One region of the Streptomyces sp. NPDC107454 genome, then DNA from elsewhere that is predicted to be linked to it. Evidence: riboswitches for the same ligand, from Rfam matches in the RefSeq annotation. Region 1 holds a riboswitch; each other region holds the start of a gene.
The links. Region 1 has a riboswitch for glycine ahead of gcvP (aminomethyl-transferring glycine dehydrogenase). Riboswitches for the same ligand answer to the same signal wherever they lie in the genome.
Positions count from the first base shown of each region.

Region 2: another riboswitch for glycine. It lies ahead of gcvP (aminomethyl-transferring glycine dehydrogenase); the one in region 1 lies ahead of gcvP (aminomethyl-transferring glycine dehydrogenase).
Region 3: another riboswitch for glycine. It lies ahead of gcvT (glycine cleavage system aminomethyltransferase GcvT); the one in region 1 lies ahead of gcvP (aminomethyl-transferring glycine dehydrogenase).

Region 1 is NZ_JBVJPA010000036.1:16,394-26,013, forward strand. It holds gene ACZ69M_RS49440 (substrate-binding domain-containing protein) at 1-1,111, shown strand, start outside; glycine riboswitch at 1,931-2,023, shown strand; partial or broken gene gcvP (aminomethyl-transferring glycine dehydrogenase) at 2,174-5,031, shown strand; gene gcvT (glycine cleavage system aminomethyltransferase GcvT) at 5,064-6,164, shown strand; gene gcvH (glycine cleavage system protein GcvH) at 6,190-6,564, shown strand; partial or broken gene glyA (serine hydroxymethyltransferase) at 6,567-7,863, shown strand; partial or broken gene lipA (lipoyl synthase) at 7,865-8,813, shown strand; gene ACZ69M_RS49470 (hypothetical protein) at 8,945-9,334, shown strand; gene ACZ69M_RS49475 (serine dehydratase beta chain) at 9,349-9,537, shown strand; gene ACZ69M_RS49480 (hypothetical protein) at 9,598-9,620, shown strand, end outside.
Region 2 is NZ_JBVJPA010000017.1:7,461-17,080, reverse strand. It holds gene ACZ69M_RS37515 (glutamate-cysteine ligase family protein) at 1-1,055, opposite strand, end outside; gene ACZ69M_RS37510 (hypothetical protein) at 1,593-2,177, shown strand; gene ACZ69M_RS37505 (DUF5999 family protein) at 2,570-2,776, shown strand; gene gcvP (aminomethyl-transferring glycine dehydrogenase) at 2,876-5,761, opposite strand; glycine riboswitch at 5,942-6,037, opposite strand; gene ACZ69M_RS37495 (PRC-barrel domain-containing protein) at 6,152-6,523, shown strand; gene ACZ69M_RS37490 (DNA polymerase IV) at 6,615-8,009, opposite strand; gene ACZ69M_RS37485 (MerR family transcriptional regulator) at 8,054-8,737, opposite strand; gene ACZ69M_RS37480 (bifunctional nuclease family protein) at 9,029-9,502, opposite strand; gene ftsR (transcriptional regulator FtsR) at 9,588-9,620, opposite strand, start outside.
Region 3 is NZ_JBVJPA010000011.1:58,827-68,446, forward strand. It holds gene ACZ69M_RS27730 (RHS repeat-associated core domain-containing protein) at 1-603, shown strand, start outside; gene ACZ69M_RS27735 (hypothetical protein) at 697-1,122, shown strand; gene ACZ69M_RS27740 (L-serine ammonia-lyase) at 2,245-3,612, opposite strand; gene glyA (serine hydroxymethyltransferase) at 3,755-5,017, opposite strand; gene gcvH (glycine cleavage system protein GcvH) at 5,031-5,408, opposite strand; gene gcvT (glycine cleavage system aminomethyltransferase GcvT) at 5,550-6,668, opposite strand; glycine riboswitch at 6,703-6,814, opposite strand; glycine riboswitch at 6,815-6,915, opposite strand; gene ACZ69M_RS27760 (AAA family ATPase) at 7,084-7,764, shown strand; gene ACZ69M_RS27765 (enhanced serine sensitivity protein SseB) at 7,895-8,698, shown strand; gene ACZ69M_RS27770 (enhanced serine sensitivity protein SseB C-terminal domain-containing protein) at 8,923-9,620, shown strand, end outside.

The DNA of each region.
Region 1 (9,620 bases):
CAACATCGGCAACGCCTGGCAGGAAGAGGCCGAGAACCTCGGCCTGGCAGTGGCGAAGATGAAGCCCTACAGCGACTGCGTCGAGGTCCGCAAGGAACTCACCGACCCCAACCCGCAAGCCCAGATCTCACAGCTCCAGTCGATGGTCGCTGCCGGCGCCGACGCCATCGTCACCTACCCCCTGTCACCGACGGCGATCAACGCCGCCTACCGCAACGCCTGCACCCAGGGCGTCACGGTCGTGTCGTACGACGCAACCGTCACGGAGCCCTGTGTCCACAACGTCTCCTACCTCACCTCGAAACCCGAAGGATCAAAGCACCCCTTCATGGGATACAACTCCATGGAGGGCCTGATGCAACTCCTCGGAGGCAAAGGCAACATCTTCGTTTCGCACGGTGTTGTGGGGACGTCGACCGACAACATCCACTACAACTCCGCAAAGGCCGCGCTGACGCAGTACCTCAATGCCAAGATCGTAACGGAGTACACCGGTCTTTGGGACAGCGCACAGCAGCAGAAGGAGACCGCCAAGGCGTTGGCCTCGTTCCCGAATGTCAGCGGCATATGGTGCGGCTACGGGGAGTCGGGCTGCGTCAAGGCACTCAAGGCGGCCGGCAAGCAGATCCCCGTGAGCGGTGAGACCTCGCAGTACTTCCGCGAGCAGCTCCTCAAGGGATGGCCGGGCATCAGCATCGGATCGCCCCCCGCCCAGGGCGGCATCGGTATGAAGGTCGCACTCGCGGTCCTCCTCAACGGTCCCCACGGCATCCCGATGGACATCGAGGTCCCCTACAAGATCGTCACGGGCAAGAACGTCAAGGTCTGCGAGCAGGACACCTACACCGAGGGATGCAACGTCTTCCCGCCTGGCAAGGTGGGCGATGAGGAGACGGCCGACATCTTCAACATAATGCTGCCGGAGTCTTCCCTCAGTGCGTCTCAGACCGGCAAGCCGCTCGCGGGGAAGAAGGCCGATCCTTACACGGCCGATTACCTGCGCGACTACGAGCAGGATCCAGCACACCGCTACGTGACCCGCACGGCATGTCCGAAGGGCTGGTCCAAGGCGAAGCTCCCCGAGGGCGTGGAGGGCTGTGCCAAGAGCTGAGAAGCCATCCGCTTGCAGTCGGCGCATGGAGGCAGAGCCTCACGGTAGCTCGGGGTCGTCGAACCCGACGAGCTGTTCCGGGAGGCCCTGTTGCCACACTCCTTCGTGCTCGCGGCTCGGACATGGCGGAGGCAGAATGGCAGATCGTCCGGGTCTGGCTTCCCGTTCCGGGGTCAGGGCAGGTTGACGGGGTTTCAGGTTCGCTCGTTCGGCCAATGCCTGCTCGGCGTCCCGCTTCTCCTCGAACTCGATGGGCCGAGGAAGTCCAGCCGTTCATGGATGCGCCGGTTGCCGAAGCCGTCGATGGCCCTGAGGTGAAACCCTCCCGCATTTGAAGGTCAGGCTTCGGGAGGTTTTCACCTCAGGGTCCGCCGATGTACTCGAAGAACACCAGGTTCGCCTCGGCCCGTGGTGGCGAGGACGTTGTCGTACGAGTCCCCGGCGGAGCCGACGATCCGCCAATTGCCGCTCTCAGCAGGCAAGTTGCGAACCTTGTGGATGGGTACTGTCAGCAACCTTCCGCGTGATGAATGAGCTTGGCGGGCTCGACGTCACGGAAGGCGAGGCGTTCTCCAGACTGGACAGCACCAGGTCCGGAACGACGGTGGCCATGGGTTCCCTCGCGCCTGAGGACGGCGTGCACGCGCAGCGAGTCGTGGATCCCGCCTCGTCCACCGGCGATCGATCATCCCCCGACAATGCCGAAATCCTTGCGTGCATTGTCAGATGACTGCGGAGCATGACCGAGCTCTGCCAGTGGGGATTGACGCAACTACCGCCTGACACTACGGTCAACTGCGACAACTCAATTACGCTGCTCGAACCGAAGCGGGAGAGCCCGCGCCATTGTGCGCGGCGCCGAAGGAGCAACTCTCCACAGAATCTCTCAGGCACAACTGCCGCTTCGGCCAGGCGACTCTGGAAAGACAGGACGTTTCGTCCTGCACCCGCGGTGCAAACCGCCGAACCGGCGGTGAAGCTCTCAGGTACCGATGACAGAGCGGGGAGGTCACCTTTCCAGTGCGCCGCGTTCGCGGTGCCCCCATGAGAGAGCCTCCCATCATGATCCCACCTGGGTTTTCCGCGTCCGGAGAGTTCGCTGCCCGTCACATCGGCATCAGCGACGCCGACCGGGCCAAGATGCTGGCCGAAATCGGTTACCCGACGCTGAACAGCCTCATCGACGCCGCCGTTCCGAGTGGTATCCGAAGCACCTCCGACTTGAACCTGCCCGCCGCCGCGACCGAGGCGGAGGCCCGTGCCGAACTCCTGGCGTTGGCGGGCCAGAACACTGTGGCCGTTGCGATGATCGGCCTCGGCTATCACGCGACCGTCACCCAGCGGTGATCAGGCGCAACGTTCTGGAAGACCCTGCGTGGTACACCGCCTACACGCCGTACCAGCCGGAGATCAGCCAGGGTCGGCTCGAGGCACTGATCAACTTCCAGACCATGGTGGGTGACCTCACCGGGTTGCCGACCGCCAACGCCTCGCTGCTCGACGAGAGTACGGCGGTTGCCGAGGCCGTCACGGCCATGCGCCGGGTCGCCCGCAAGAGCTGTCCCCATGTCCTGGTCGACCGTGACACCCTGCCACAGACCCTCGACGTCCTACGAACGCGTGCCGACGCGGCCGGTATCGAGGTCGTCGAGATCGACGTCGCCGAGCCGCTGCCCGAAGACGACTTCTTCGGCGTGGTGTTGGCCTACCCCGGCTGCTCGGGCGCGGTGCGCGACCTGCGCGAGGTGACCGCAGCGGCGCAGGCGCGCGGAGCGCTGGTCACGGTGACCGCCAACCTGAAGGCCCTCACCCTGCTCGTGCCGCCAGGCGAATACGGCGCCGACATCGTTGTGGGCTCGTCCCAGGGGTTCGGTGTCCCGTTGTTCTACGGCGGGCCGCACGCCGGCTACATCGCGGTCCGTGAAGGACTCGAACGTCAATTGCCCGGCCGACTCGTGGGCGTGTCCGTGGACGATACCGGCCGGCCGGCGTACCGTCTCGCTCTGCAGGCCCGCGAGCAGCACATCCGGCGCGACAAGGCGACCTCGAACATCTGCACGGCGCAGGTGCTGCTGGCCGTGGTTGCGTCGATGTACGCCGTCTACCACGGCCCCGATGGCCTGGCCGAGATCGCTCGACGGACGCACCGGTACGCCACGCTCATCGACGCGGGTCTGCGGGCGAACGGCATCACGGTGGTGCACCGTGAGTTCTTCGACACCCTGCTGGTTCGCGTCCCCGGCCGTGCTGGGGATGTCGTCGCAGCCGCGCATGACAAGGGCCTGCGACTGCGGCTGGTCGACGGCGACCACGTCGGCGTCTCCTGCTCCGAGGTCACGACGGTGGACCATGTCCACCTGGTGCTCGACGCCTTCGGCTGCGCCGGCAGTGACCTGGACGCCTTGGCTGACGGGACGGCAACGGCGCTTCCTACGGGGCTGCTGCGTATTTCTCCCTTCCTCACCCACGTCGTCTTCCACCAGCACCGCTCCGAGACCGCGATGCTGCGCTACCTGCGCAAGCTGTCCGACCGTGACTTCGCGCTGGACCGCGGCATGATTCCGCTCGGGTCCTGCACGATGAAACTCAACGCGACCACGGAGATAGAGCCGGTCAGCTGGCCCGGATTCGCGGACCTGCACCCGTTCGCGCCCCGCACGGACGCGGCCGGGTACCTGACCCTGATCGACCAGCTGGAGACATGGCTGGCCGAGGTCACCGGTTACGCCAAGGTCTCCATCCAGCCGAACGCCGGATCGCAGGGCGAACTCGCGGGCCTGCTGGCGATCCGCGGCTACCATCAGAGCAACGGCCAGGCCGGACGTGATGTGTGCCTGATCCCGGCGAGTGCGCACGGCACCAACGCCGCCTCCGCGGTCATGGCCGGGATGCGTGTCGTCGTGGTGGCGTCGCGGCCCGACGGCACGGTCGACCTGGACGACCTCGAGGCCAAGTGCGCCCAGCACGCCGACGACCTGGCCGCGATCATGGTGACCTACCCCTCGACGCACGGCGTCTACGAGGAGAGCATCACCGGGCTGTGCGAGTTGGTGCACGAGCACGGCGGGCAGGTGTACGTCGACGGCGCCAACCTCAACGCGCTGCTCGGGATCGCCCAGCCCGGCCGGTTCGGTGGCGACGTGTCCCACCTCAACCTGCACAAGACATTCTGCATCCCACACGGCGGCGGCGGACCGGGCGTCGGCCCCGTGGCGGTGGCCGAGCACCTCGCACCGTACCTGCCCACCCATCCGCTGCACCCTGACACCGAGCGCCGCGACGGGATCGGATCGGTGAGCGTCGCACCGTTCGGCAGTGCCGGCATCCTGCCGATCCCGTGGGCCTACATCCGGATGATGGGCGCAGACGGCCTGACCGAGGCGACCCGGACAGCCGTGCTGAGTGCCAACTACGTCGCCCGCCGCCTCGCACAGCACTTCCCCGTTCTGTACGCCGGCGAGGCCGGTCTCGTCGCGCACGAGTGCATCCTCGACGTACGCCCGGCCACCGCCGCCACGGGCGTGACGGTCGACGACATCGCCAAGCGGCTGATCGACTACGGCTTCCACGCGCCGACGATGAGCTTCCCGGTTCCCGGCACGCTGATGATCGAGCCGACGGAGAGCGAGAGCCTGGAGGAGCTGGACCGCTTCTGCGAGGCGATGATCTCGATCCGTGCGGAGATCGACTTCGTGGACACCGGCACGTGGACCCTCGAGGGGAGCCCGCTGCGGCATGCGCCGCACACCGCGGCCGCGATCGCCGGTCAGTGGACCCGGGCCTACTCGCGCGAGCGTGCCGTCTTCCCGGCGGGCGCCACACCGGACAAGTACTGGCCGCCGGTCGGCCGGATCGACCAGGCACACTGCGACCGCAACCTGGTCTGCTCCTGTCCGCCGCCCGAGTCCTTCGCGTCGTAACCCGACCGGTCACGGTCTGAGAGAGAACCAACATGTCCAAGAAGACACCCCTTCACGACGTCCATGCGCAGCTCGGTGTGTCGTTCACCGACTTCGCCGGCTGGTCCATGCCGCTTCGCTACACCTCCGAACTGGCCGAGCACCACGCCGTACGGAAAGCCGCCGGAATCTTCGACCTGACCCACAGGGGCGAGATCGAGCTGTCCGGTCCCGAAGCGGGCCGGGCGCTCGACCACGCACTGGTCGGGCGGCCGTCGAAGATCGCCGTCGGCCGCGCCCGTTACTCCATGCTGGTCCACGAGACGGGCGGCGTGCTCGACGACCTCGTCGTCTACCGCCTGGCCGAGGAGAAGTACCTCGTCGTGGCCAACGCCGGCAATGCACTGGTCGTGCTGTCCTGCCTGCGTGACCGGATCGACGGCTATCGCGCCACGATCAGGGACGCGTCCGGCGACTGGGCGCTGATCGCGGTCCAGGGACCGAACTCGCCGGCGATCGTCAGCGAACTGGCCGACGTGGATGTGGTGTCGCTGAAGTACTACGCGATCGACCCGGCACGGATCGCGGACCGCGACGTGCTGCTCGCCCGCACCGGCTACACCGGCGAGGACGGCTTCGAGATCTACTGCCGCCCCCAGGATGCGGTGGCCCTCTGGCAGGCCGTCAGCGCGGCAGGTGCGGCACACGGCTTGGCCCCCTGCGGCCTGGCCTGCCGCGACACCCTGCGCCTGGAGGCCGGCATGCCGTTGTACGGCCAGGAGCTCACCGTCCGCACCACACCGTTCGACGCGGGGCTGGGCCGAGTGGTGGCATTCGGGAAGCCCGGCGGGTTCGTCGGCGAGACGGCCCTTGCCGCCCTGCGCGACCAGGCACCGAGCCGCACCCTGGTCGGACTCGCCTCGACCGGCCGCCGCGCCCCGCGCACCGGCTACGCCGTACTGGACCCGGATACCGGCGAGCAGATCGGCGAGGTCACCTCGGGTGCCCTGTCGCCCACCCTCGGCCACCCCGTGGCGATGGCCTACGTGCCCGCCGAACGGAGCGAGCCCGGCACCAAGCTGCTCGTCGACGTCCGCGGCAGCCGGGCACACGCCGAGGTCGTCGCACTGCCCTTCTACCGCCGCCAAGCCTGATCACCTTTACGGGAGAAGCAAGACCATGAGCCTGCCCAGCCACCTGAAGTACACCAAGGACCACGAGTGGATCGCGACCGACGGCGAGGTGTCGACCGTCGGTGTCACCGCCCACGCCGCCGACGCGCTCGGCGACGTCGTCTACCTCGACCTGCCTGCCGTCGGCGCCACGATCACGGTCGGCGACACGTGCGGAGAGATCGAGTCGACCAAGTCCGTGAGCGACCTGTTCGCCCCCGCGGACGGCGAGGTCGTCGAGATCAACGAAGCCGTGGTCGCCAACCCCGGCCTGGTCAACAGCGACCCGTTCGGAGCGGGCTGGCTGTTCCAAATGCGGATCACCGGTACGCCGAATCTGCTGGACGCGGCCGCCTACGCGGCCCTCACCCAAGGCGCCTGAAGATGTCTGTCCTGGACCGCACTCTCGCCGACTTCGACCCCGAGGTGCACGCCGCCGTACGGGCCGAGCTGCGGCGCCAGCAAAGCACACTGGAGATGATCGCGAGCGAGAACTTCGCACCGGTCTCGGTGATGGAGGCACAGGGCTCCGTCCTGACCAACAAGTACGCCGAGGGCTACCCGGGGCGCCGCTACTACGGTGGCTGCGAACACGTCGATGTGACGGAGTCCCTCGCCATCGACCGGGTGAAGGCGCTGTTCGGTGCGGCCTTCGCCAATGTGCAGCCGCACTCCGGCGCCCAGGCGAACGCCGCCGCGATGACGGCGCTCCTCAAGCCGGGGGGCACCATTCTCGGCCTGGACCTCGCGCACGGGGGTCACCTCACCCACGGCATGCGAATCAACTTCTCCGGCAAGCTCTACAACGTCGTCGCCTACCACGTCTTCAAGGAGACCAGCCGCGTCGACATGGCCGAAGTGGAGCGGCTCGCCGAGGAGCACCGGCCGCAGCTGATCATCGCGGACTGGTCGGCGTATCCCCGGCAGCTGGACTTCGCCGCCTTCCGGCGGATCGCGGACCAGGTCGGCGCGTATCTGATGGTGGACATGGCGCACTTCGCCGGGCTGGTCGCCGCCGGGCTCCATCTGAGTCCGGTGCCGTACGCCGACGTGGTCACCACCACGCACAAGACGCTCGGCGGCCCGCGCGGCGGAGTGGTGCTGACCAACCGCCAGGACGTCGCAAGGAAGGTCAACAGTGCGGTCTTCCCCGGCCAGCAGGGCGGCCCGCTGGAGCACGTGATCGCGGCCAAGGCCGTCGCCTTCAAGATGGCGTCCGAGCCGGCGTTCCGCGAGCGCCAGGAGCGCACCGTCGCGGGCGCCCGGCTCCTCGCCGAGCGGCTGAGCGCTCCCGATGTCGCGGACACGGGTGTGTCGGTGCTGTCGGGCGGTACCGACGTGCACCTGGTGCTGGTCGACCTGCGGGGGGGCGCAGCTCGACGGGCAGCAGGCGGAAGACCGCCTGCACGGCACCGGCATCACGGTGAACCGCAACGCCGTACCGTTCGATCCCCGCCCGCCGATGGTGACCTCCGGGCTCCGGATCGGTACACCGGCCCTGGCCGGCCGTGGCTTCGCGGAAGCCGAATTCGCCGAGGTCGCCGAGGTCGCCGAGGTCGCCGAGGTCGCCGACATCATCGCCGAGGCCCTCAAGCCGGCCTACGACGAGAGCATCGCCGCCAAACTACGGAGCCGTGTGGCCGCGCTCGCCGCCGCACACCCGTTGTACCCGGAGCTGTGAGATGAGTGGCCTCACCCCCTCCCCCGCGCCGGACGGCCGCAGGCTGCTGCGGCTGGAGGTGCGGAACAGCCGTACCCCGGTCGAGCGCAAGCCCGAGTGGATCAAGGCTCGGGCGAAGATGGGACCCGAGTACAACCAGCTGCGCAGCCTTGGTCGAGAGCGAGGATCTGCACACGGTGTGCCAGGAGGCGCGCTGCCCGAACATCTTCGAGTGCTGGGAGGATCGCGAGGCCTCTTTCCTCATCGGCGGTGACCAGTGCACCCGGCGCTGCGACTTCTGCCAGATCGACACCGGCAAGCCCCCGCCTCTGGACCGGGACGAGCCGCGCCGGGTGGCCGAGTCCGTGGCCACGATGGGGTTGAGGTACGCCACCATCACCGGGGTGGCCCGCGACGATCTGGCAGACGGCGGTGCCTGGTTGTACGCCGAGACGGTCCGGCACATCCACGCGCTGAACCCGGATACCGGAGTGGAGAACCTGGTCCCGGACTTCAACGGCGTCCCCGAACTGCTGGCCCAGGTGTTCGAGTCCCGGCCGGAGGCGTTGGCGCACAACGTCGAGACGGTACCGCGGTTCTTCAAGCGCATCCGGCCCGCGTTCCGCTACGAGCGGTCTCTCGGGGTGCTCACCGCGGCACGGGAGTTCGGGCTGGTCACCAAGTCGAATCTGATCCTGGGCATGGGCGAGGCCCGGCAGGAGATCTCGACCGCGTTGCGGGACCTGCACGACGCCGGGTGCGATCTGATCACCATCACCCAGTATCTACGGCCCTCGGTTCGGCACCACCCGGTGGACCGGTGGGTCAGGCCCGAGGAATTCGTCGAACTGAGGCAAGAAGCCGAGGAGATCGGCTTCGCCGGAGTGATGTCGGGTCCTCTGGTCCGCTCCTCCTACCGAGCAGGACGGCTCTACCAGCAGGCCTTGACGGCTTCACGCCGCGGGGCGTAGCCGATCAGGGTTCGGACGTGCGCAGGCATCCGTTCGGGGCACCCATCCGAAAAGGGTGACGGCTCCCCGAACAGGGGAAGGCCACTGTGCAACTCTCCCTGAAAGGGCAAGTTCAGTCATGGAGTTGCGCAATGGCCTTCTTCGAGCCTGATTTGCCGCACCGGACCCGTTCGCGGAGCGCCTGGGTGCCCGCGGCTGGCTCGACGCTCTGCGCGACACTGTCAGCCACCGATTGCTCGCCGTCCAGCACATCAGTGACCGCCACCCGCTGGATCCCGATCATGCACGCAACGCGCAGCAGTAAGGGGCCGGCGCATGGGCAATCCGTCCGTGTTGACGACCGCAGCCACGCCGACCGCAGCGAGAAGCTGTCGTTCGCCTTCGACGACTCCGTGTGCCCGACTCAGATCGCCGTGCGGGCGACCACGGACATGACCGTGCAGGCCGTCGGCTCCCGTTCGGGTTCGTGGCTGCCGTACGCGTCACGCTCGCAGATTTCCGGCGATGCGACGACCCGGTGAGCGGGACCCTACGAGTGGCTGTTCCCCACGGGGACGGGCTGCTGGAGGACATGCGCCGGGTCCATGTCGAACTGTTCGGCTCGCTCGGCGCCTCCGGGCACGGGCACGGCGTGCAAGCGGTCATGCTCGGTCTGAATGGTCCCCCCAAACACGTCGCCCCGCGCTGGCCGGACCGGTCATGGACCGGGTCCGTACGACGCTGAGCCTGCGCCTGCTCGACAAGCGCCTCGTCGCTGCGGACCTACTCCGTCGGCGGCGGTTTCGTGCTGCGCGACGACGAGTCCGA
Region 2 (9,620 bases), on a different contig from region 1:
GCCGCGTTGGCGACGACATCGGTGACGGTGGGACCGGCGGGCAGCACCCGGTTCTCGACGCGCAGGTGCGGGACTCCGTCGGCGACGTCGTACACGGGCCGGTTCCAGCGGTAGACCGTGCCGTTGTGCAGCACGAGTTCGGCGAGCCTGGGAATGCCTCCGGCGTCGAGGACCGCGAGGGGGTCCTCCCCGTCACTGATGGGCAGCAGAGGCGGGAAGAAGCGCAGGTTCTCCTCGAAGAGGTCGTACGCCGAGGAGATCCACCGCTCGCCGAACCAGGTGCGCGGACGCACCCCCTGCGCCTGGAGCTCGGGCGGGCGGGTGTCGGTGGACTGCTGGAACAGCGGCGGCCGCGACTCGCGCCACAGCTCACGGCCGAACAGGAAGGGCGAGTTGGCACCGATCGCGACCTGCACGGCGGCAACGGCCTGCGCCGCGTTCCACACGTCCGCGAAGCGCGCCGGGGTGACCTGGAGGTGCAACTGCACGGAGGTGCAAGCGGCCTCGGGTGCGATGGACTTCGAGGTACAGACGAGGCGCTCCACCCCGTCGATGTCGAGCACGAAGTCCTCGCCACGGGCGGCCACGATCTGATCGTTGAGCAGGGTGTAGCGATCGACGTCCGACAGGTTCGAGGAGACCAGGTCGTCACGGTCGAGCGTCGGTAGAATCCCGATCATCATGATTCCCGCGTCGAGTTCGCCGGCCTTTCGATGGGCATATGCGAGCGACGTGTGCAGCTCCTCGGCGAGCCGGTCGAATACCCGCCCGTCCAATCGATGTGGGGCTATGTTGACTTCCAGGTTGAACATGGCAAGTTCTGTTTGAAAGTCTCGGCTCGCAATCCTTTCGAGTACTTGCGCATTCATCATCCTGGGCATGCCGTCGGGCCCGGCGAGATTCAGTTCGATCTCCAGTCCCATGAGATTCTTCGGGCGATCGAACCGCTTCTCCTCCAGCAGCCGCGCCAGCCCCGTCAGACACTCCCGGAGCTTGCCTCGGTAGTGCTGGCGATCGGACAGGTCGAACGACGCTGCCACGACCTTCTCTCCCATCGAAGCGTCCCTCCTCGAATGGGCAGGCCGATCCTCCGGCCCCTGCCGTCCCGGAGGATGATGCCCAGGCAACACGATCGATAACGCCCTCTACAGCCTCGTCGACCGCTACCCTGGTACCCGTTGTCCGGAGGCACATTCACGGGGCATGAACCAGAGCACAGTTTCAGCCTGACACGATCTCGTGAAAAACGCCGACGAGAATCGGCCGACCGCTCCGGCAAAGCAATCCGAGGTCACCGGCGGGCCCCGACACAGAATCGGGATGAACGTCTCGTTTCGTCGACCGAATATCGCCTTGCTCTTCATATTCAGGACAGCTAGATGAAACACCATCTGAACACGTGTCGTATAAACTCCGCAAACGAGGCGGAGAGTTGGCGCTCGCGGTCCCAGGTCCTGTCGTCGAGGTGACATGCGGCAGGCGACATCCTGTCGGCAGATCCAGACCCCTCGCCCCTCCGACCCCGAGAGCTGACAGCGCCGTCCGCCCCGGCCCTCGCGCCACTGTGCCTGTCGAATGAGAGGCGACCCACCATGCCGCTGCATGTCCCCCCGGCTCCCTCGCCCGCCCTGCGCACCGTCCTCACGGCACTCGGTTCCCCCACCGCAGTCCGCGAGGCCCGCACCCCGTCCCTACGCATGGCCCAGGGACCCGTCACCCCCGAACTCCCGTTGCCCGTACACGTTCTGGACCGCATCGCACCGGCCGGCGCCTCCACCACCCGGCTCGCCGGATGGCGCTTCCTGATCCGCTGCGGCGAGCGGTCGGTGGCCGCGGCCGACACCATGCTCACTGCCGACGGCTGGGCCTTCTCGCACTTCTTCGAAGGCCCCTACATCGCCTCCACCGAGCGCGCCCTGCGTCACGCCGAGAACATGAGCCAGCCGTACCAGCCGCGGCTGCTGTCCGTTCCCGAGCTCTACATGCTCACCCTCTGGCTGCACGGCGACTGCGCCGCGGACGGCGCCACCGGGCACCCGGCCGCCACCGATCTCCTGGTGCCGCTGGCGCCCGCGCCGCCCGGTATCGCCGCGCATCGCCCGCACCGCGTCGCCGAACTCCTCCCGGTCCTCACACACCGGCTCTCTCCCGCCCCACTGCTCAGCTCGCCCGCCTGATCACCCACCCGGAGAAGCACACCAAGCGCAACGCCCCGTGCCCCGCTACCGTTGTCCCGGTCGCGGGGCACGCTGCCGCCCGAACCCGTCCGCTCGTTCGGGCCCCACAGCGCTCGTACGAGGGACAACGCCCCCTCCACCCCGACCGGACTAGCCCCATCCGGCCACCGCGAACCCCCCGAAGGGACCGTGCAGTTGGACTGAACCGTCCGCACGGGTGACGCGTCTCCAACCTGTGAGGAGCGCTGCTGCGAAATCCCTGCGGATTGACGCCCGTAGGGCAACACTGGGTTCCAAACACACGCCACCGGGGGGCGGCCATGAGCACTTCAAGCCGCGGGAAAGACACCACAGTCACCACTCATCTCTCATCCCAGCGAAAGATCCCATCCATGTGCCAGCACCAGCCACCGTGTCCGACAGCCGAATCAGCCGACCGGGAGTCCGCCCGTCTCGTGGCGCACCACCCGGAGCAGGGATGGAGCCTGCTGTGCAACGGCGTTCTGCTCTTCGAGGACACCGGTGAGCTCCTGCCCGACGGCCAGATCATCGCCCCGCACCGCCCCCAGGGCAGCGAGCACGTGATGACGGCCGCCTGAGCCGCACAACCGGGTGGCGGTGACCACCGCCCGGACATGGAGAGGGGCCGGCCCGGAGACGTGATCTCCGAACCGGCCCCGACGCGTATCCGAGGGTGACTACTCTTCGTAAGCGTCCAGCGGCGGGCAGGAACAGACCAGGTTCCGGTCGCCGTACGCCTGGTCGATGCGGCGCACCGGCGGCCAGTACTTGTCCGCGGCCGAGACACCGGCCGGGAAGACGGCCTCCTCGCGGGTGTACTCGTGCTTCCACTCGCCACCGAGCGCGGCGGCGGTGTGCGGCGCGTTCCGCAGCGGGTTGTCCTCGGCCGCCCAGACGCCCGAGCCGACCTTGTCGATCTCCGCACGAATGGCGATCATCGCGTCGCAGAACCGGTCGAGCTCGATCAGGTCCTCGGACTCGGTGGGCTCGATCATCAGCGTGCCGGCCACCGGGAAGGACATCGTCGGCGCGTGGAAGCCGTAGTCGATGAGCCGCTTGGCGATGTCGTCGACGCTGACGCCCGTCGCCTTGGTCAGCGGCCGCAGATCGATGATGCACTCGTGCGCGACGAGCCCGCCGGGACCGGTGTAGAGCACCGGGAAGTGCGGCTCCAGGCGCTTGGCGATGTAGTTCGCGGACAGCACCGCCACCTGCGTGGCCCGCTTGAGGCCCTCGCCGCCCATGAGACGGACGTACGCCCAGGAGATGGGCAGAATGCCCGCCGAGCCCCAGGGAGCGGCGGAGATCGGTCCCACGCCGGTCTCTGGGCCGGCCGCGGGCTGCAGCGGGTGGTTCGGCAGGTACGGCGCCAGGTGCGCGCGTACGCCGACCGGGCCCACGCCCGGACCGCCGCCGCCGTGCGGGATGCAGAACGTCTTGTGCAGGTTCAGGTGGGAGACGTCACCGCCGAAGTGGCCCGGCTTGGCGAGGCCCACCAGCGCGTTGAGGTTGGCGCCGTCGACGTACACCTGCCCGCCCGCCTCGTGCACCTGCGCGCAGATGTCGGCGACGTGCTCCTCGAACACACCGTGCGTCGAGGGGTAGGTGATCATCAGCACCGCGAGCTCGTCGCGGTGCTGCTCGATCTTCGCGCGCAGGTCCTCGACGTCGATCTCGCCGTCCTCGGCGGTCTTCACGACGACGACCTTCATGCCGGCCATCACGGCGCTCGCGGCGTTCGTGCCGTGCGCGGAGGACGGGATCAGGCAGACCGTGCGCTGGTCATCGCCGTTGGCCCGGTGGTAGCCGCGTACGGCCAGCAACCCGGCCAGCTCGCCCTGGGAGCCCGCGTTCGGCTGGAGCGACACCTTGTCGTACCCGGTGACCTCGGCGAGCCGCTCCTCCAGCTCCTGGATGAGGGTGAGATAGCCCTGCGCCTGCTCGGCGGGCACGAAGGGGTGCAGCTGGCCGAACTCGGGCCAGGTGACGGGCTCCATCTCGGTGGTCGCGTTGAGCTTCATGGTGCACGAGCCCAGCGGGATCATGCCGCGGTCGAGCGCGTAGTCGCGGTCGGACAGCTTGCGCAGGTAGCGCAGCATCGCGGTCTCGGAGCGGTACTGGTGGAAGACCGGGTGCGTGAGGTAGTCGTCGGTGCGCAGCAGCGCCGCGGGCAGCGTGTCCTCGGCGACGGCGTCCAGGGCCTCGATGTCACCGTCGACGCCGAACGCGGTCCAGACGGCGCCCACCTGCTTGCGGGCGGTGGTCTCGTCGCACGCGATCGACACGTGGTCGGCGTCGACGAGGTGGAGGTTGACACCTCCGTCGCGCGCGCCCGCCACGACCTCGGCGGCGCGGCCCGGCACCCGCGCGGTCAGCGTGTCGAAGTAGGCGCCGTGCACCACCTCGACCCCGCCGGCCGTCAGGCCCGCGGCGAGGATCGTGGCGTACCGGTGCGTACGCCGCGCGATGGTCCGCAGCCCCTCGGGACCGTGGTAGACGGCGTACATGCCGGCCATCACCGCGAGCAGCACCTGCGCCGTGCAGATGTTGCTGGTCGCCTTCTCGCGGCGGATGTGCTGCTCCCGCGTCTGCAGGGCGAGCCGGTACGCCTTGTGTCCGTCGGCGTCCACGGAGACACCCACCAGCCGGCCGGGCAGGCTGCGCGCGAACTTCTCACGCACCGCCATGTATCCGGCGTGCGGACCGCCGAAGCCCATCGGCACGCCGAAGCGCTGGGTCGTACCGATCGCGATGTCGGCGCCGAGCTCACCGGGCGAGGCGAGCAGCGTGAGGGCGAGCAGGTCGGCGGCGACCGTGACGACCGCGCCGAGCTCGTGCGCCTGCTCGATGACGGGCTTCAGGTCGCGTACGGCACCGGAGGCGCCCGGGTACTGGATCAGCACGCCGTTGATCTCACGCCCGGCGATCTCGGCCGGGATGCCCTCGCCCAGGTCGGCGACGACGACCTCGACGCCGGTCGGCTCCGCGCGGGTCTCGATGACGGCGACGGTCTGCGGCAGGGTGTCCGCGTCGACCAGGAAGAGGCCCTTCTTGTTCTTGCCCATGCGCCGGGACAGCGACATCGCCTCGGCGGCGGCGGTGCCCTCGTCGAGCAGCGAGGCGCCGGAGGTGGGCAGCCCGGTCAGCTCGGCGACGACGGTCTGGAAGTTCAGCAGCGCTTCGAGCCGCCCCTGGGAGATCTCCGGCTGGTACGGCGTGTACGCGGTGTACCAGGCCGGGTTCTCCATGACGTTGCGCAGGATCACCGGCGGCGTGAACGTGCCGTAGTAGCCGAGGCCGATCATCGAGTCGAGCACCTGGTTGCGGTCCGCGAGGGAGCGCAGCTCGGCCAGTACCTCGGCCTCGGTGCGCGCGCCCGGCAGCTCCAGCGCCTCGGCGTTCTTGATGACGTCCGGCACCGCGGCGGCCGTCAGCTCGTCGAGCGAGCCGTACCCGACCTGCGCGAGCATCTTGGCCCGCGCCTCGGGGTCGGGCCCGATGTGGCGCTGCTCGAAGGGGATTCCCTGTTCGAGCTCGGAGAGCGGAATGCGATGGGCGGTCATTGCGGAGGCCTCCTGGTCTGACACGACCTTCGAGGGGCACCACGGCGCGGGTACCCCGACGGCCTCCCCCTCTGTCATCTCAACCTGAGAGCTTCACCGGCCCGCCCGCTCGCTGCGACCCGGCTTTCACCGTCGGTGAGGGCGGAGGCCTTCGACACCCGCCCTGCTTTCCAGAGTGACCTCGTCCGTGCGGTACGTGTGCCTGAGAGATTCCGGGGAGGATTTGCTCCTTCGGCGCCTCCGATGATGTCTGGAGGACTCTCCCGCACGGGGTCAGCAGCCGCTTGCCAGCCTACCAGCGAGGAGAACGCACGAGCTTTCGAGTGGCCACCTTCCCGAATGTGCTCTTTTGTAGTGCTTACGGATGAGTTGCTAGCGAGTGGAGGGACCGTGCAGACCGACATCGATCCGCGCAACCTGATCGGCCGCAAGGCGCTCGACCGCAACGGCGCCAAAATCGGCACGGTCGACGAGGTCTATCTCGACGACGCGACCGGCGTCCCGGAGTGGGCCGCCATACGGACGGGCCTGTTCAGCAGGGACGCCTTCGTCCCGCTGGAGCCCAGCGAAGTCGTCGAGGGCACCCTGCGTGTCCCCTTCGACCGCGCCCTGATCAAGGACGCCCCCGACTTCGGCGTGGGCCGCCACCTCTCTCCCGAACAGGAACTCCAGCTCTACCACCACTACGGCCTGGACGTGACGCCCCCGCCCCCACCCCCGGACCGCGACTTCGGCCGCCTGGCAGGCACGGACGAGGGGTGACTTCTCGGATCGGGCCCCGCCGACGCGCCCCGCGAGGGGCGCGGGGAACTGCGCGGCCCGCCACGAACAACCCGCGACGGCCGAACCGACCTCACCCCCCACGGCGATCGCACACGGCCCCCCTCACCAACGGCAACGGATCAGCCGACTCCAACGCGACATCATCCGTACGAAACGTCCGCACGCGCCCCGGCTCGGAGTAAGGCGTCTCGAACCGCACGGTCACCCTCCCGAGCCCACTCCCCTGCACCCATCCGTGCCCGTACTCCGCATGCCGCACGTCATGCCCCGCAGGCCACCGGCGCTCGGCAGGCGGCGTCTGCTCGGCAGCCACTTCCCCCGCCCCCTCCTCGTCCGGATGCTCCAGCACCGCCGCCTCCCCCGCGGCGGACTCCGCCTCCGCTTGCGCCTGAGCCTGGGCCTGGGCGAACAGGTCCTCCTGCGTGTAGTCCGCGAGCCCCGAGACGCCGACCCCCAGCAGCCGCACGCCCCCGGTCGTGTCCACCGCCTCCAGAAGCCGCGCGGCAGCCTCCCGTACGACACCGGGGTCGTCCGTCGGCCCGCGCAGCGTCTCCGACCGGGTCAGCGTCGAGAAGTCGTACCTCCGCACCTTCAGCACGATGGTCCGCCCGGACAGCCCCGCATCCCGCAACCGCCGCACACACCGGTCGGCGAGCCGCTGGACCTCCATGCCGACCCGCATCCGGTCGTGGATGTCCACGTCGTACGTGTCCTCCACCGACACGGACTTCGTCTCCCGCTCGGCCACCACGGGCCGCTCGTCGTGCGCCAGCGCCATCGCGTACAGCGCGTGCCCGTGCGCCTTCCCCACCAGCCGCACGAGTTCGTCCTCGCCCGCTTCGGCGATCTCGTCGACCGTGGTGATCCCGGCCCGGCGCAGATGGTCCCCGGTCGCGGGCCCGACACCCGGCAGCGTCCGCACCGACATCGGCCCCAGCAGCGCGCGCTCCGTCCCAGGTTCTATGACCACGAGACCGTCGGGCTTCGCCTGCTCCGAAGCGATCTTGGCGAGCATCTTGGACGCGGCGAGCCCCACCGAACCCGTCAGCCCCGTGACGGCCCGGATGTCCGCGCGCAGCTTCGCCCCGACCAGCCGCGCGGAAGCCTCGTCCCAGGCCGCTTCCCCCGCCTCCAGATCGACGAACGCCTCGTCCAGGCTCAGCGGCTCCACCAGCGGCGACAACGCCCCCAGCAGCCCCATCACCTGCTCGCTGACCTCCCGGTAGAGCGTGAAGCGGGGCACGAGATACGCGGCGTTCGGCGCCAGCCGCCGCGCCTGGGCCATGGGCATCGCCGAGTGCACCCCGAAGACCCGCGCCTCGTACGAGGCGGTCGAGACGACTCCGCGGGGTCCGAGCCCGCCCACGACGACGGCCTTCCCGCGCAGGCTCGGCTTGGACGCCTGCTCCGCCGAGGCGAAGAAGGCATCCATGTCGAGATGCAGGATCGTAGGCGCGGTTCTCACATGTCCGATGCTGCCCTACGCCACTGACAATGCCGCTGCGGACCTCAGACGGCCCGATTGCGCCGGCGCGCCAGCTCGTCCGTCGGGTTGTGCCCGACGAGCGTCTCGCCCGTGTCCACACGCTCCCCGTGCAACTGCGAGAGCGCGCTCTCGACGTCCCGCCACACCACGCCCACGGCGATCCCGAAGACGCCCTGACCGCCCTGCAACAGGGCGTGGACCTCGTCGGGCGAGGAGCATTCGTAGACGGTCGCGCCATCGCTCATCAGCGTCATCCGCTCCAGGTCCCGGAAGCCGCGTTCCCTGAGGTGCTGGACCGTGGTGCGGATGTTCTGCAACGACACTCCCGTGTCGAGGAACCGCTTCACGATCTTCAGGACGACGACATCCCGGAAGCTGTAGAGCCGCTGGGTCCCCGACCCATAGGCGGGCCGCACGCTCGGTTCCACCAGACCTGTCCTGGCCCAGTAGTCCAACTGCCGGTAGGTGATGCCCGCGGCGGCACACGCCGTAGGACCGCGGTAGCCGATCTCCTCGGCAGCCGCCCCGCCCTCACCGGACTCACCAGACACCGCTGTCGGCCGCTGCGGAATGTGATCGGCCGCGCTGCCGTGATGGGGGTACCCCCTGCTCGAGCTGAGCCGAGAGCTTGGGGGAGGGTACGGGCCGCTCTCCCCCAGACTTCGTCCGGGGGCACCCCCAGCCGTACCGTCGCCGCTGCTTCTCACGCCGACCTCCGTCCTTGACCTGCCCTCTCGACGGTAGGCAGTCACCGGGGGTGCGTCAACGATCGCCACACTCGGCACGCCGAGTGATAATCACCCTAGGAGTGGTTTCCCGTGTCCCACCGCGGGGAAAGGCTAGCCGAATGCTCTCGGAGCGGGCCGCAGCGCGCCCCACGGGCCACGGGCAATTGCCGCCCCGGAGTCCTGCGATCCAGCGGCTTGCCAGGGGGTGTGCGCCACTGCCTGCTCCCGAGCCCGGGTGTCCGACCGCCCACCCTCGGGCGATCGGTCCACTCACTGGCTGTTGGTCCCGAAGTCCTCGGGCGAGATCTGGTCGAGGAACTCGCGGAACTTCTCCACCTCGTCCTCCTGCTCGTCCGGGATCGCGATGCCGGCGTCGTCGAGCACACCGTCACTGCCGTAGATCGGCGTCCCGGTGCGCAGCGCCAGCGCTATGGCGTCGGACGGACGGGCACTGACCTCGACCCCGCTGGCGAACACCAGCTCCGCGTAGAAGACCCCCTCGCGCAGATCAGTGATGCGCACCTCGGTGAGCTCCTGGCCGACGGCTTCCAGCACGTCCTTGAACAGGTCGTGGGTCAGCGGTCGCGCGGGGGCCATGCCCTGCTGGGCGAAGGCGATCGCCGTCGCCTCCCCCGGTCCGATCCAGATGGGGAGGTAGCGGTCGCCTCCCACTTCACGCAGGAGCACGATCGGTTGGTTGGAGGGCATTTCGACCCGGACACCTACGACATCGAGCTCGTTCACACAGCAACCCTAGGCCGTGCCCGGGATGTTTGGGTAGTCGGGCACAGAACGGGGGGCCGATCCGGACGCCCGGCGGCACTTCGAGTCAGGGCAGCCGGACGCCCAGCGCGGTCTGCAC
Region 3 (9,620 bases), on a different contig from region 1:
GAGTTCAACACCGGGAAGAAACTTGCGGGCAAGAAACAACTGCATGTTGAAAAAGGTTGGGCGACGATGCAGGCCCTCTCGGACGTCCTGGACAACGACCGTAAGGCGAGGGAGACGGGGAAGAACACGCAGAAATTCCTCCTGTCCGACAAGGACCTGGCGGTGGCCAAAGCCGAGGCGCAGGAACTATGGGACGCGCTGAACTCGCGCGATGTCACGGGAAACATCAAGAAGACGATGAACGGCAACGCGAACATGAAGTCCGCCATCAAGACGAACTTCGAAGCCGTGATGAAGACGCCCGCCGTCAAGGACCTCACGGGTCAGGACTTCACGCCGCCCACGAAATTCAAGGGGCCCGCGCCCGTCGGTCAGCCCACCCGCCTGCGCGGCTTCTCCCGCACCCTCGGCGTCGCCGGCGGCCTCCTGCAGGCGGCCCAGGCTCCCTCCTACGTCAGGGAGTACGGCGCGGGCGGAGGCGCCTGGGAGATGTTCAAGGACATCGTCGACCCGGTCGGGGCCCACGACTCCGTGGTCGACCCGTTCGTCGGCCAGGGCGGAGGATCATCGGTCTGCGACCCTTCGAGCGGTAACTGCGCCTGAGGTTCGCTGAAATCGGAGGTCTGCCGCGCACGGCGCGGCAGACCTCCGGCTGTACCGCACACTATGACCACCAGATGCCGAACCGGAAAAGACATGAGTGAAATCCCCGACGAAGACGTTCCCGCCCTCCTGCTGCACACGGTGCCTGAATCGGCGCAGTTCATTGCCGAGAAGTACGGTCTGCCGGCGGAGCAGGCAGTACTGACCGAGGACGCAATCGTGGGCCTGTACGGACTGCTGACCGAGTGCTTCACGGAACCGGTGCTGATGTCCCAGTTGCAGAGTCCCGACCCCGACACGGAACTCCTCCAGAGATGCTGGAACTTTGTGGAGCCGATTGTGGACCATTCCTCGGAACACGTGGGAGGCGCTGTTTACTTCGAGGTACTCGAACAGCTCCTGAACGCCGACGGCCTCGTCGAGGCCGCCTGGCCGTACATGAAGGAGCGGACGCGGGCACGGACCCTCAGCATGCTGGATTCCTACGGCGTCTACCTGCCCGGCATCAACCGGCGGTAGGACTCACAGCCGCACGATGACCAGGGCCGTGTCGTCGGTCGTGCCGCGGGCGGCGCCCCTCCAGCAGGACGCCCACCCGCTGCACGGCACGCAGCCGCCCCAGCGCCCGCTTCAGGCGGTGGCCCAGACCAGGGCTGCTGTCGGGCAGTCGAGGGCGGTGAGCGCGCCGACCACGGGACGGGCGAGAACCCTCAGCAGGCCGAGCACCTTGAGGTAGGGCACGTCCTCCGGCTCACCGAGGCGAGCGAGGTGCGGTGGATCTCATCGGCGGCACGGACCGTGTCCGGATTGGATAGCAGGGGCGCGAGAGCATCCCGCGCACCTGCTTGGGCCCTCGCGCCAACCTGGACGTGCACGCAGTTGTGGCGGGTCAGGCAAGGGGTAGCCGCCGTCAGGCAGTCGACCGTCGGGCTTCGACTGATACAGGCGCAGCGCGTATGCGTACAGGGAGGGCCAAGGGGCGGGGACTCCACCGCCTGCCTGGGCGCTCATCGGGTGGGGTAAGGCTCGATTCCATAGGTCATGCAGCGGATCCTGTCACCACTGGTTGGTCGATGGCTAGGCGTTCTAGCTGTTCAGGAACGGACCCGAGGGACGGTCTCGGGAACAGCCATCCGGCGAGGTCTGCACCGGCCACGCTGGAAGGGGACTTCTCTGGAGCGATCCGCGGGAGACCCGGCACGCGTACGAAGGGTCTGTGGGAGGCCGACAATCTTGGTGCCCCTGCTTCTTGTCACCAGTGGTGGCCAGCCGGTGGTCGGACGCCTTTGGACGGTGCAGCATCGGATGGCACGCGTCAACCTGTTGCACGTGCTCTGATCAGGCACAACGTCACTACGCGGCACGACGAAACACCACGCAGCACGAACGCTCACGGTCTCGTAATGCGTAGGTCCCACTATCTGACGTTCACCGACTGCACTCAACACCCTGAGACGGCCTCAAGAGCGCCACGTCGGTCCTGGAGTAGGCCCGTCCACCCGCAAACAGCGACGTTCCCTGGGGAGTTTTCGGAGACTTTCACGTCTGTCCCGGGGAGTTTCTGGGGACTTTCCGCCGCGTAAGCAGGGAAGGCCCTGACAGCACTGAAAGATGCAAACACGCTGGTCAGGGCCTGTTTCCCTAGCACTCGATGATGTTCACCGCGAGCCCGCCCCGCGCCGTCTCCTTGTACTTGACGCTCATGTCCGCGCCCGTCTCCTTCATGGTCTTGATGACCTTGTCGAGGGAGACCTTGTGGGAGCCGTCGCCACGCATGGCCATGCGGGCGGCGGTGACCGCCTTGACCGCTGCCATGCCGTTGCGTTCGATGCAGGGGATCTGGACGAGGCCGCCGACCGGGTCGCAGGTGAGGCCGAGGTTGTGTTCCATGCCGATCTCGGCGGCGTTCTCGACCTGTTCGGGGCTGCCGCCGAGGACCTCGGCGAGGGCGCCCGCGGCCATCGAGCAGGCCGAGCCGACCTCGCCCTGGCAGCCGACCTCGGCGCCGGAGATGGAGGCGTTCTCCTTGAAGAGCATCCCGATGGCGCCGGCGGCGAGCAGGAAGCGCACGACGCCGTCCTCGTCCGCGCCCGGGATGAAGTTGATGTAGTAGTGGAGGACCGCCGGGATGATGCCCGCGGCGCCGTTCGTGGGGGCCGTGACCACCCGGCCGCCCGCCGCGTTCTCCTCGTTCACCGCCATGGCGTAGAGCGTGATCCACTCCATCGCGTGGGCCAGCGGGTCGCCCTCCGCCCGCAGCTGGCGGGCCGAGACGGCGGCGCGGCGGCGGACCTTGAGTCCGCCCGGCAGGATGCCCTCGCGGGCCATGCCCCGGGAGACGCACGCCTGCATCACGCGCCAGATGGCGAGCAGACCCTCGCGGATCTCCTCCTCGGTGCGCCAGGCCCGCTCGTTCTCCAGCATCAGGGCGGAGATCGACAGGCCGGTCTCCTTCGTCAGCCGCAGCAGCTCGTCGCCCGTGCGGAAGGGGTACTTGAGCACCGTGTCGTCGAGCTTGATGCGGTCCTCGCCCACCGCGTCCTCGTCGACCACGAAGCCGCCGCCGACCGAGTAGTACGTCTTCTCCAGGACGAGTGTGCCGGAGGCGTCGTACGCGAAGACCGTCATGCCGTTCGCGTGGTACGGCAAGGCCTTGCGGCGGTGCAGGACCAGGTCGTCGTCGAAGGAGAAGGAGATCTCGTGCGTGCCGAGGAGCGAGAGGCGGCCCGACGACTTGATCTGCTCCACACGGTCGTCGGCGCCCTCCACGTCCACGGTTCGCGGCGACGCGCCCTCCAGGCCGAGCAGCACCGCCTTGGGGGTGCCGTGGCCGTGACCGGTCGCGCCCAGGGAGCCGTACAGCTCCGCCCGGACGGAGGCCACGGAGTCCAGCAGCTCCTCGTTGCGCAGCCGGCGGGCGAACATGCGCGCCGCACGCATCGGGCCCACCGTGTGGGAGCTCGACGGGCCTATGCCGATCGAGAACAGGTCGAAGACCGAGATGGCCACGGGGACTCCTCACAACAGGGGTGGTGCATGGGGGCGGGCGCCGCGCACAGCTCCGATTCCAGTGTGCGCGGCGTCCCGGTGAATCGTACGTTCCATGCGAATTTCTGTACGAAAGTGAACTTTCGCAGGAACTGGTTCTGTACTACTTCAGGCCGGGGTACAGCGGGTGCTTGTCGGCCAGGGCGGAGACCCGGGACTTGAGGGACTCCACGTCGTATGAGGGCTTCAGCGCCTCGGCGATGATGTCCGCGACCTCGGTGAAGTCCTCGGCCTGGAAGCCGCGGGTGGCGAGGGCGGGCGTGCCGATGCGCAGGCCGGACGTGACCATCGGCGGCCGCGGGTCGTTCGGGATGGCGTTCCGGTTGACCGTGATGCCGACCTCGTGGAGACGGTCCTCGGCCTGCTGGCCGTCCAGCTCGGAGTTGCGCAGGTCGACCAGGACCAGGTGCACGTCCGTGCCGCCGGACAGGACGTCCACGCCCACGGCCTTGACGTCGTCCTGGACCAGGCGCTCGGCCAGGATCCGCGCGCCGTCCAGCGTGCGCTGCTGGCGCTCCTTGAAGTCGTCGGAGGCGGCGACCTTGAAGGAGACGGCCTTCGCGGCGATCACGTGCTCCAGCGGACCGCCCTGCTGGCCGGGGAAGACCGCGGAGTTGATCTTCTTCGCCAGCTCGGCGGTGGACAGGATCACGCCACCGCGCGGGCCGCCCAGCGTCTTGTGGGTCGTGGTCGTGACCACGTGGGCGTGCGGCACCGGGTTCGGGTGCAGGCCCGCGGCCACGAGGCCCGCGAAGTGCGCCATGTCGACCATCAGGTACGCGCCGACCTCGTCCGCGATCCGGCGGAACGCGGCGAAGTCCAGCTGACGCGGGTAGGCCGACCAGCCCGCCACGATCAGCTGCGGCCTGGACTCCTTGGCGAGGCGCTCGACCTCGGCCATGTCGACCTGACCGGTCTCGTCGTTCACGTGGTACGCGACCACGTTGTACAGCTTGCCGGAGAAGTTGATCTTCATGCCGTGGGTGAGGTGCCCGCCGTGCGCGAGGTTCAGACCCATGATCGTGTCGCCCGGCTTCAGCAGCGCGAACATCGCCGCCGCGTTGGCCTGGGCGCCCGAGTGGGGCTGCACGTTCGCGTGCTCGGCGCCGAAGAGCGCCTTGACGCGGTCGATGGCGATCTGCTCGACCACGTCGACGTGCTCGCAGCCGCCGTAGTAGCGGCGGCCCGGGTAGCCCTCGGCGTACTTGTTGGTCAGGACCGAGCCCTGGGCCTCCATGACCGCGACCGGAGCGAAGTTCTCCGAGGCGATCATCTCCAGGGTGGACTGCTGGCGGTGCAGCTCGGCGTCGACGGCGGCGGCGACGTCCGGGTCCAGCTCGTGCAGGGGCGTGTTCAGAAGCGACATCAGTCAGAAGTCCTTAAGAGCCGGAGAACTCGGTGTACTCGTCGGCGGAGAGCAGATCGGCCGGCTCGTCCGTGACGCGTACCTTGAACAGCCAGCCACCCTCGAAGGGGGCGGAGTTCACCAGCGACGGGTCGTCGACCACGTCCTGGTTGGCCTCCACGACCTCGCCGGTGACCGGCGCGTACAGGTCGCTGACCGACTTGGTCGACTCCAGTTCGCCGCAGGTCTCGCCCGCGGTCACCGTGTCACCGACCTCCGGAAGCTGGGCGTAGACGACATCGCCGAGCGCGTTGGCCGCGAACTCGGTGATGCCGACCGTCGAGACGCCGTCCTCGGCGACCGACAGCCACTCGTGCTCCTTGCTGTAGCGCAGCTGCTGGGGGTTGCTCATGGCCTGAATTCTCCTGTACGCGGGGGAGTGCGGATGAACGGGATGACCGAGTGGTCTTGGGATACGAGACGTGACACAGCGGCGTGCGTCACGTGGGCGCGCTGGACGGGGCCCTTTCGGCCCCGCAGCTCGGCCCCGAAGCTACTTCTGGCGCTTGTAGAACGGCAGCGCCACGACCTCGTACGGCTCATGGCTGCCCCGGACGTCCACGCCGACCCCGGCCGTGCCCGGCGCGGCGTGCGCGGCGTCGACGTACGCCATCGCGATCGGCTTGCCCAGCGTCGGGGAGGGCGCGCCGGAGGTGACCTCGCCGATCACCTTGCCGTCGGCGACGACCGGGTACCCGGCGCGCGGCACGCGACGGCCCTCGGCGACCAGCCCGACGAGGACCCGCGGGGGGTTCTCCTCGGCGCGGGAGGCGGCCTCCTGGAGCGCGGCACGCCCCACGAAGTCCCCCTCCTTCTCGAACTTCACGACCCGCCCGAGCCCCGCGTCGAAGGGGGTGAGCGAGGTGGTCAGCTCATGCCCGTACAGCGGCATGCCCGCCTCCAGGCGCAGCGTGTCGCGGCAGGACAGGCCGCAGGGGACGAGCCCGACGGGCGCGCCCGCGTCCGTCAGCGCCTGCCACAGCTTCTCGGCGTCGGACGGGGCCACGAAGAGCTCGAAGCCGTCCTCGCCCGTGTAGCCCGTGCGGGCGATCAGCGCCGGGACGCCCGCGACGGTGCCCGGCAGGCCCGCGTAGTACTTCAGCCCGTCCAGGTCGGCGTCGGTCAGCGACTTGAGGATGCCGGGGGACTCGGGGCCCTGCACGGCGATCAGCGCGTACGCGTCGCGGTCGTCGCGCACGAGGGCGTCGAAGCCGGCGGCACGCTCGGTCAGCGCGTCCAGCACCACCTGGGCGTTGGAGGCGTTCGCGACGACCATGTACTCGTCTTCGGCCAGCCGGTAGACGATCAGGTCGTCCAGGATGCCGCCGTCCTCCCGGCAGATCATCGTGTAGCGGGCGCGGCCGACGCCGACGGAGGCGATGTTGCCGACCAGCGCGTGGTTGAGCAGGGCGGCGGCCTGCGGTCCGGTGACCGTGATCTCGCCCATGTGCGACAGGTCGAAGAGACCGGCCCGGGTGCGCACGGCGAGGTGCTCGTCGCGCTCGGAGCCATAGCGCAGGGGCATGTCCCAGCCCGCGAAGTCGGTCATCGTCGCGCCGAGCGAGCGATGCAGGGCATCGAGCGCGGTGAGACGGGGTGCGTTACTGCTCATCGGTGGGGCTCCCAAGGCATGACGGCGAGGTCGTTCCTCCCCATCTGTCATCGGAACCTGAGAGGTTCATCACGACCCCGCGAACGGAGGTCCTGACTTGCACCTTGGGTGGAGCCACTGGACAGCGGCCCGCTTTTCAGATGTGCCTCGCCCGCGCGGTAACGGGGCCTGAGAGATTCAAGGGAGGGACTTGCTCCTTCGGCGCCCGGGTACCCGAAGGTTCCCGGAACTCTCCCGCGCGGATTCAAGCGGCCGGTATGCAGTTGGCGGGCACATCATCGCACGCGCCGTCCGATCATGGCAGTCCGCATCTGTAACCGGCCTGTGGCAGTCCGCGTACGGAAACGAGAGACACCGCGCATTACCTTCTCTTTACACTCGACGGGGATGGGACTCCAGACCCAAGGGGAGGACGATCACGGTGAACAGGACCACGGCGTACGCCACGACCTCGGGCCTCGCGCTGCCCGAGCAGCCCGGTGCCCCGGCCAGGACCCGGGAGACGTGCGGAGCGCTGCCGACAGCCGTGGTCCGCGACCTCAGAGAGCGCGCGGGACACTCTCCGCACGGTCTGCACTTCGCGGCGGCCGATGTCGTCGTGGTCACCGGATTGCCGGGCAGCGGCAAGTCCACCCTGATGCGCCGCGCCGTCGAGGGCCCGCGCATCGACTCCCAGGACACCCGGGACCGCTGGGACGGGCGGACGGGCGGCCGGCTGCCGTACGCCGTCTACCGGCCCCTCGTCCGCCTCGCGCACTACGCGGGCCTGCGTCGCGCCCTGCGCTCCGGCGCCGGGCTCGTCGTGCACGACTGCGGTGCGCAGGCCTGGGTGCGCCGCTGGCTCGCCCGCGAGGCCCAGCGCCGCGGCGGCACCCTCCACCTGCTGCTGCTCGACGTCACGCCCCGCACGGCGCTGGAGGGCCAGCGCGAGCGCGGCCGGGGCGTGTCGCGGTACGCGTTCGCCCGTCACCGGGGCGCGGTCGCCCGGCTGCTGCGCTCCGTCGAGCGGGGCGACCTGCCGGAGGGCTGCGGCTCGGCGGTGCTCCTCGACCGGGACGCGGCGGACGTACTGCGGCGGATCGGCTTCGGTGACTGAGAAACGGCCGCGAGTGGCCGAGAGCAGTCGAGCGGGGCCGTGAGCGGTCGGGAAGTCGTACTGGCCCACTAACCTTTCCAGCCAGAACACCAGAACAGTGGTTCACCGCAGGCGGTAGACAGGTAGACAGATGGACATCCCCGACTTCCCGGACTTCTCGGTACCGGCGTACCCGCAACCCGGCCCGCACCCCCACTCGCACGGCGGCTGGCCGGGCAACGAGCTGGAGGAGGTGCTCTCCGCGTCCCTCGGAGTGCCCTCGGCCGGCGGCCGCATCGTCGAGGTCCTCGGCCGCAGCTTCGTCTGGGTGCCGCTGCCCAACGGCGGCGGACCGCACGCGGGATCCCTCGACCTGCCCACCCTGGAGATCGAGGGTCAGGCGTACGTGCCGGTCTTCAGCTCCGAGGAGCAGTTCCGCCAGGTCGCCGGCGGCCATCTGTCGTACACGATCGCGCCCGCCGTCGAGTTCGCCCGCGGGCTGCCCCCGCAGGTCGGTATCGCGATCAACCCGGACGGGGTGGTCGGCGTACCGCTGCCGCCCCTCGCGGTCGCCGAGCTGTGCCGGACCGGGCGCACCCCGCTGGACGGGCCCACGAGCGGTGGCCGGGTGAAGCTCTACGAGCCCGACTGGCAGGACGATCCGGTGGACTTCTTCGCCGCCGCCTCGGCCGAGTTCACGGCGACGGGAGTCGTCCTGACCGCCCGCCGCTGCCTGGCCAGCATCGAGGGCGACGACCCGGTCATGTTCGTCGGGGTCGAACTCGCCGTGTGGGAGGGAGACCTCCGGACGCTCCCCATGGACGCCCTCGCCCGCGCCCTCGCCCGCGTCGCGGTCAAGTGGCCGGTGAACCTCGTCCTCCTCGACGTCGCCCAGGACCCGGTGGCCGACTGGATGCGAGCCCAGGTGCGGCCCTTCTACCAGCAGGCCCAGTAGAAGCGCCCCGAAAGGGGCGCGAGGCTGTGACCATTGTGCGGCTCCGCCGCGTGGGCGCGCCCGGCCACGAACGAGCCGCAGCCTCCCGACCACAACGGGCCCCGAGCTCTCAACGGCTCCCCCGGCGGAGCGCATTCGCCGCTTAAGCTGGTTTCATGGCTCGGCCGGGGTTCGGCCGAGGTGTTGGTCGACGTCATGATTTCTTCGCGAAGGGGCGGTTGAAGGTGAGCGCGTCGGGCACGGCCGCGGCCGGTCAGGTCGAGCACATGCTGCGCCAGGTGACGCCCGGGCGTTACGACGCCTACGAGGCGCTCCTTCGCGCGCTCGCGACCCCGTCGTCCGGCCAGGTGTGGATGCTGCTCTGGCACGGCCAGGCCGGCTCCCCGGACGCCCAGTACGGGAACATGGAGGTGGAGGGCTTCGGCTACGCGCCGTGCGTCACCTCCGCCCAGGAACTCTCGGCCAGCGGCTGGAACAGGTCGTACGAGGTCGTCGACGGTCTCGACGTGGCCCGCACCCTCTACCCCGACCACTTCGGGCTCTGGCTCAATCCGCACGCCCCGGGCGGCGGGGTCGGTATCCCATGGCTCGATCTGCGCAGAATCGCGGCGGGTCTGGAGCGCCAGCCCGCCGGTCCGCTGCGCATGTCCGAACCCGGCATCGAGATCCCGCAGTTCTACGCCCTGCTCACGCAGAACGCTCATCGCACCACCGCCGTGCGCTCGCTGCGCCGCGCCTGGGTGCAGCCGGCGCTCGGGGCGCCGTATCTGGCCATCGGGCTGGACGTCTACGACACTTCGCCGCCCGCCGTCGACTCGGTGCGGGCGATGATGCAGCAGTCCATCGGCGCGGTTCCGGACGGGCTGCCCGTGTCGACCGTCGCGATGTCGGACGAGTACGACCCGGTGGCGATGTGGCTGCG